Regions from separate parts of the Paucibacter sediminis genome, predicted to be linked through region 1. Evidence: riboswitches for the same ligand, from Rfam matches in the RefSeq annotation. Region 1 holds a riboswitch; the other holds the start of a gene.
What was found. Region 1 has a riboswitch for S-adenosylhomocysteine ahead of metH (methionine synthase). Riboswitches for the same ligand answer to the same signal wherever they lie in the genome.

Region 1 (3,402 bases):
TCGCGCTGCATCTCGGCCGCCACATGCTGCATCTCTTCCAGGCTGGGCGTGATCAGGCCGGAGAGGCCGATGATGTCGGCGCCCTCGACCTTGGCCTTGGCCAGGATGTCCTGGCAGGGCACCATCACGCCCATGTTCACGACCTCGAAGTTGTTGCACTGCAGGACCACGGTGACGATGTTCTTGCCGATGTCGTGCACGTCGCCCTTCACGGTGGCGATGACGATCTTGCCCTTGGGCTTCACATCGCCGCCGGCCGCCGCCAGCTGACGCTTCTCCTCCTCGATATAGGGCACCAGATGCGCCACCGCGCTCTTCATCACGCGCGCGCTCTTCACCACCTGGGGCAGGAACATCTTGCCGGCGCCAAAGCGGTCGCCGACGATGTTCATACCCGCCATCAGCGGGCCCTCGATCACATGCAGGGGCCGGCCGCCCTTGGCCAGGATGGCCTGGTAGGCCTCCTCGGTGTCTTCGTTGATGAAGTCGGTGATGCCATGCACGAGGGCATGCGAGAGCCGCTCCTCCACCGTGCCGGCGCGCCAGGCCAGGCGTGCGGAGTCGTCCTTGGCGGCGCCCTTGGCGCTCTCGGCCACCTCGATGAGGCGCTCGCCAGAGTCGGGCCGGCGGTTCAGCACCACATCCTCAACGCGCTCGCGCAGCACCGGCTCCAGGTCGTCATAGACGCCCACCATGCCGGCGTTGACGATGCCCATGTCCATGCCCGCCTGGATGGCGTGATAGAGGAACACGGTGTGGATGGCCTCGCGCACCGGCTCGTTGCCGCGGAAGCTGAAGCTCACGTTCGAGACCCCGCCGCTGACCTTGGCGCCCGGCAGGTTCTGCTTGATCCAGCGCGTGGCATTGATGAAGTCCACCGCGTAGTTGTCGTGCTCCTCGATGCCGGTGGCGATGGCGAAGATATTGGGGTCGAAGATGATGTCCTCGGGGTCGAAGCCCACCTCGTCCACCAGGATGCGGTAGGCACGCGCGCAGATCTCGGTCTTGCGCGCGAAGGTGTCGGCCTGGCCCTTCTCGTCAAAGGCCATCACCACCGCGGCGGCGCCATAGCGGCGCACCAGCTTGGCCTGGCGCTTGAACTCGGCCTCGCCCTCCTTGAGCGAGATCGAGTTGACGATGCCCTTGCCCTGGATGCACTTGAGCCCGGCCTCGATCACCTCCCACTTGGAGCTGTCGATCATGATGGGCACGCGTGCGATCTCGGGCTCGGAGGCGATCAGGTTGAGGAAGCGCACCATCGCGGCCTTGCTGTCCAGCATGGCCTCGTCCATATTGATGTCGATCACCTGGGCGCCGTTCTCCACCTGCTGGCGCGCCACCGCCAGCGCCTCCTCGAACTGGCCGTTCAGGATCAGGCGCGCAAAGGCCTTGGAGCCGGTGACATTGGTGCGCTCGCCGATGTTGACGAACAGGGTGCCGGCGCCGATCTGCACCGGCTCCAGGCCCGAGAGCTTCATCGGCGGAGGGGTGGTGGCGGTGCTGGTATCGGTCATTGTCGGCCTCGGTGGACAGGGCCGCGAACTCACCGCGGCCACAAGAAATCATGGTTCGGTGAGCGTCGTTGCTGAGCGGGCGGGTGCGCCGGGCTCCGGTCCGAGCCTGGCGGCGCCTGGGTGGGCAAGCCGTCGCAACGCTCCTCGAACCGTCGGGGATTTTACGCTGAAGCCCGGGGAAGCTACCCACGCCGGCCGGGTCAACTCAAGCTTATGCTCGCAACAACCGAAAACCATGCGTGCCCTTGGCCATCGCCAGGGCTTTCGAGCGCCACCCCTTGGACCTGATACATCTCCCACCCAAAGCCCTGCGCGTCGGCCAGGTGCTGACCTTTGCCGTGCGCGATGCGGAGGGCAAGCTGCTGTTCGCGGCCGGCCAGGTGCTGCCCAACACGGGCCTGGTGCATGCGTTGATCGAGCGCGGCGCCTATGCCTATGCGCATGAGACCAAGGAATACCAGCGCGCCCTGGCCCACAAGATGGACACCATGATGCACCAGGGCGCGGTGCTGGCCGACATCGTCAAGGCCGAGACCCAGTTCCGCCCCGACCGCGGCACGCGCGCCGCCGAGCTGAGCGAATCCGCCGCCTGGGCCGATCTGCAGCTGCATGCCCGCAGCCTGCTGCGCGACCCGCAGCGCGAGGACTTTCTGCAGCGCCTGCAGATCCTGCATGACGCGGCGCTGGCGCGGCTGCAGCAGCATCCCGATGCGGTGCTGACGCTGTTGATCTTCGACGCCAGCCAGGGCTTTCAGGACTACAGCTCGCGCCATGCCCTGCTGAGCCTGGTGCTGGCCGATCTGCTGGGGCGCCAGCTGGCGCTGGGCGCGGCCGAGCAGAGCGCCCTGACGCAGGCGGCGCTGAGCATGAACCTCAGCATGAGCGTGGCACAGGACCGCCTGGCCGGCCAGGAAGACAAGCTCAGCGCCCGCCAGCGCGACGAGCTGATGGGCCATGGCGACCGCAGCGCCGAACTGCTGCGCAAGCTGGGCGTGAGCGACGAGCTCTGGCTGGGCGCGGTGCGCCTGCACCACGACGCCGGCCCCGGCCCGCTGCAGGGGCGCGCGCCGGCCGAGCAACTGGCGCGCCTGCTGCGCCGCGTCGACATCTTCGGTGCGCGCCTGAGCCCGCGCCGCTCGCGCAAGGCCATGGCGGGCGCGGCCGCTGCCCGTGCGGTGTTCCTGGACGAGCTGCAGCAGCCCGACCCGGCCGGTGCCGCGCTGATCAAGGCCGTGGGCCTCTACCCGCCCGGCTCGCTGGTGCGGCTGGCCAACGGCGAGCTGGGCATCGTCGTGAAACGCGGCCACAGCGCCAACGAACCCATCGTCGCGGCGCTGCTGGGCAAGAGCGGCGCGCCCCTGAGCGACCCGGTGCCGCGCGACACCCGCCTGGCCAGCCAGGCCATCGCCGCCAGCCTGGCCCCGCACGAACTCAAGCTGTTCGTGAACATGGACAAGCTGCTGAAGGTGAGCTGAACGGGCGGCACAATCGGTCTTCCACAGCGCTTGCAACAAGTGGGAGGCTCGGTGAACCGTCGCCAATTGCTGGCTCGGCTGGCCGCGGGCAGCGCGGCCAGCTTCGCTGCCCATGCCGAGAGCAGTTTGCGGGCCTATGCCGAGGTCTGGCCGCCCTATTGCTACCAGGAGGGCGAGCGCAGCACCGGCTATGCGGTCGAGTTGCTGCGCGAGATGGCCGGCCTGGCCGAGCTGGGGCTGAGTATCGAGCTGCTGCCCTGGAAGCGCGCCCTGCGCTATGCAGAGCAGGAGCGCGACGCGCTGATCTTTCCCACCGCGCGCAATCCGGAGCGCGAGCCACGCTTCCACTGGATCGGCCCGCTGGCGCCACGCCAGCTCTGGCTCTACGGCCGGCCGGGCAGCCGCCCGCCGCA
Region 2 (3,402 bases), 340 kb from region 1:
CTGATGCGGAGCTCGGCGAACTCCGGCAACTCCTCGCCCGCCTTGCGAATGGCCGACCAGCCCTTGGCCGAGTGCCACTCGGCCGCGGCCGCGCTGATCAGCCGCTGCGCGGCCGAACGCGTGGGCGCCAGGCCCTTGGCGACCAACAACTGGTCTGCGCGCATTGCTCGCCGCTCAGTAGCGGTAGGTGTCGGGCTTGTACGGGCCCTGCTTGGGCACGCCGATATAGGCCGCCTGCTCATCGCTGAGCTCGCTCAGCTGCGCATTCAGCGTGGTCAGCTGCAGGCGCGCCACCTTCTCGTCCAGGTGCTTGGGCAGCACATAGACCTTGCCGATGTCGTAGGCGTCCTTGTGCGCGAACAGCTCGATCTGCGCGATCGTCTGGTTGGCAAACGAGGAGCTCATCACATAGCTCGGGTGGCCGGTGCCGCAGCCCAGGTTCACCAGGCGGCCCTTGGCCAAGAGGATGATGCGCTTGCCGTCCGGGAAAATGACGTGATCGACCTGCGGCTTGATCTCTTCCCACTCGTACTTCTCGATCGAGGCGATGTCGATCTCGTTGTCGAAGTGGCCGATATTGCAGACGATGGCGTTGTGCTTCATCGCGGCCATGTGCTCGTGGCGGATCACGCCCTTGTTGCCGGTGGTGGTGACGAAGATGTCGGCCTTGTCGGCGGCGTATTCCATCGTCACGACGCGGAAGCCTTCCATCGCCGCCTGCAGCGCGCAGATCGGGTCGATCTCGGTGACCCAGACCTGCGCCGACAACGCGCGCATCGCCTGGGCCGAGCCCTTGCCCACATCGCCATAGCCGGCGATCACGGCGATCTTGCCGGCGATCATCACGTCGGTGGCGCGCTTGATGCCGTCCACCAGCGATTCGCGGCAGCCGTAGAGGTTGTCGAACTTGCTCTTGGTGACCGAGTCGTTGACATTGATGGCGCGGAACAGCAGCGAGCCCTTGGCCGACATTTCCTTCAGGCGGTGCACGCCGGTGGTGGTCTCCTCGGTCACGCCGATGATCTCGGCGCTCTTGCGGGTGTACCAGCTCGGGTCCTGGGCGATCTTGGCCTTGATGGCGGCGAACAGGATGCGTTCTTCCTCGCTGCCCGGGTTGGCCAGCACGGAGAGATCCTTCTCGGCCTTCTGGCCCAGGTGCATCAGCAGCGTGGCGTCGCCGCCATCGTCCAGGATCATGTTGGGGCCTTCGCCCGGCGTGCCGGCCGCACCGAATTCAAAGATGCGGTGCGTGTAGTCCCAGTAGTCTTCCAGGGTCTCGCCCTTGTAGGCGAACACCGGCGTGCCGCGGGCCACCAGGGCGGCGGCGGCATGGTCTTGCGTGGAGAAGATATTGCACGAGGCCCAGCGCACTTCGGCACCCAGGGCCTGCAGGGTCTCGACCAGCACGCCGGTCTGGATCGTCATGTGCAGCGAGCCGGTGATGCGCGCGCCCTTGAGGGGCTGGCTGGTGGCGTACTCGCGGCGGATCGCCATCAGCGCGGGCATCTCGCTCTCGGCGATGTTCAGTTCCTTGCGACCCCAGTCGGCCAGCGACAGGTCGGCAATCTTGTATTCGGTGGTGGTGGCAGCGGCATTCATCAGCGGGCTCCTTCAATGACAAAACGTCGAAGCCGCTGACGCCGTGAGGGAGGGTCTGAAAAGACAACGATCACCCACGCAGGACGTCAGCGGGTGAGCGCGGTTGCAAAGAAAGTCTCCGAGCCTGGCCTCTAAGCAAGAGGTTGCAACGCTCCTCGGAAGCCACGGATTCTAAACGCATCGCGCAGCTCGTTCGCTCGAACAGGCATGGGGAATGGGCACAATCGGCGCCCATGCTGCCTCTTGCCTCCTGCCCGCCCGCGGCTCTCGGCCGCCTGCGCGGTGTGCTCACCGATATCGACGACACCCTCACCGCCGAGGGCGCCATCGCGCCGGCCGCCTTGCAAGCCTTGCACGATCTGGCCGCCGCCGGGCTGCCGGTGATCGCGATCACCGGGCGCCCGGCCGGCTGGAGCGAGCCCTTCGCGCTGGCCTGGCCGGTGCGCGCCATCGTGGCCGAGAACGGTGCGGTGATGCTGCAGAACCAGGGCGGCCAGTTGCGCCGCAGTTTTTATTGCCAGGACGAGGCGACCCGCCGTGAAAACTTCGCGCGCCTGCAGCGCTGCGCCGCCGACGTGCTGGCGCGCGTGCCGGGCGCCACGCTGGCCGAGGACAGCGCCGGCCGCCTCACCGACATCGCGGTGGACCACAGCGAGTTCGCGCATCTGGACGCGGCGCAGATCGATGCCGTCTGCGCGGTGATGCGCGCGCATGGCCTGCAGGCCACCGTCAGCTCCATCCACATCAATGGCTGGATCGGCGCGCACAGCAAGCGCACGGCGGCCGACTGGGCGGTGCAGGCCCTGCTGGGCGAGGCCTTCGTGCCGGCCGACTGGTTGTATGTGGGCGACTCCAGCAACGACGAGCAGATGTTCGCGTCCATCCCGCTCAGCGTGGGGGTGGCGAACATCGCGCGCTTTGTGCCGCAGCTGCGCAGCCTGCCGGCCTATGTCACGGCCGCCGAGCGCGGCGCGGGCTTCGCCGAGGCGGCGGCGGCGCTGCTGGCGGCGCGCGCCGCTGGGGCTTAGGCGGCAGCCGCTCCGCGCCACTGCGCCATATCGCTGCGCGGCGGCGTGCCGAACAGGCGCCGGTATTCGCGGCTGAACTGCGAGGGGCTTTCGTAACCCACCTGGTGCGCGGCCGCGGCGGCGTCCAGACCCTCGGCCAGCATCAGGCGGCGCGCCTGCTGCAGGCGCAGCTGCTTCTGGTATTGCAGGGGCGAGAGGCTGGTGAGCTGCTTGAAATGCTGGTGCAGGCTGGAAGGGCTCATATGCGCCAGCGTGGCCAGCTCCTCGATGCGCAGCGGCTCGGCATAGCGCTGCGTGAGCGCATCGACGGCGCGCGCGACGCGCTGGGTGCTGCTGTCGCCGCTGGCCAGCGCGCGCAGCTGAGCGCCCAGCGGGCCGGTGAGCACGCGGTAGAAGATCTCGCGCTGCAGCATCGGCCCCAGCATGGCCTGGTCCTGCGGCGTATCCAGCAGCTGCAGCAGGCGCAGCGCGGCGTCCAGCAGCGGCGTGGTGACGGGGCTCAGGTTCAGCCCCACCGGCGCGGCGGCGCGCGCGGCCTGGGCTGGCGAGGGGGCCGGGGCGGCCGGGCCGCACTGCAGCAGCAGATCGGCCAGCATCTGCGTGCTGCTGCTCAGGCGCAGGCACAGATAGGGCTGGGCGGGGCTGGCCTCGGTGATCTGGCCGAGCGGCAGCATGGTCATCGAGACCAGCAGGCAGTGCAGCGGGTCATAACGCAATGTCTGCGCGCCCAGCTGGGCCTGCTTGCGGCCCTGCAGCACCAGCACCAGGCCGGGCG

Region 2: another riboswitch for S-adenosylhomocysteine. It lies ahead of ahcY (adenosylhomocysteinase); the one in region 1 lies ahead of metH (methionine synthase).

The regions. Positions count from the first base shown of each region.
Region 1 is NZ_CP116346.1:2,009,822-2,013,223, reverse strand. Features, by position in the region: gene metH (methionine synthase) at 1-1,514, opposite strand, end outside; S-adenosyl-L-homocysteine riboswitch at 1,568-1,666, opposite strand; gene PFX98_RS09150 (HD-GYP domain-containing protein) at 1,793-2,989, shown strand; gene PFX98_RS09145 (substrate-binding periplasmic protein) at 3,041-3,402, shown strand, end outside.
Region 2 is NZ_CP116346.1:2,344,978-2,348,379, forward strand. Features, by position in the region: gene PFX98_RS10815 (TlyA family RNA methyltransferase) at 1-164, opposite strand, end outside; gene ahcY (adenosylhomocysteinase) at 175-1,599, opposite strand; S-adenosyl-L-homocysteine riboswitch at 1,688-1,762, opposite strand; gene PFX98_RS10825 (HAD-IIB family hydrolase) at 1,833-2,627, shown strand; gene PFX98_RS10830 (AraC family transcriptional regulator) at 2,624-3,402, opposite strand, start outside.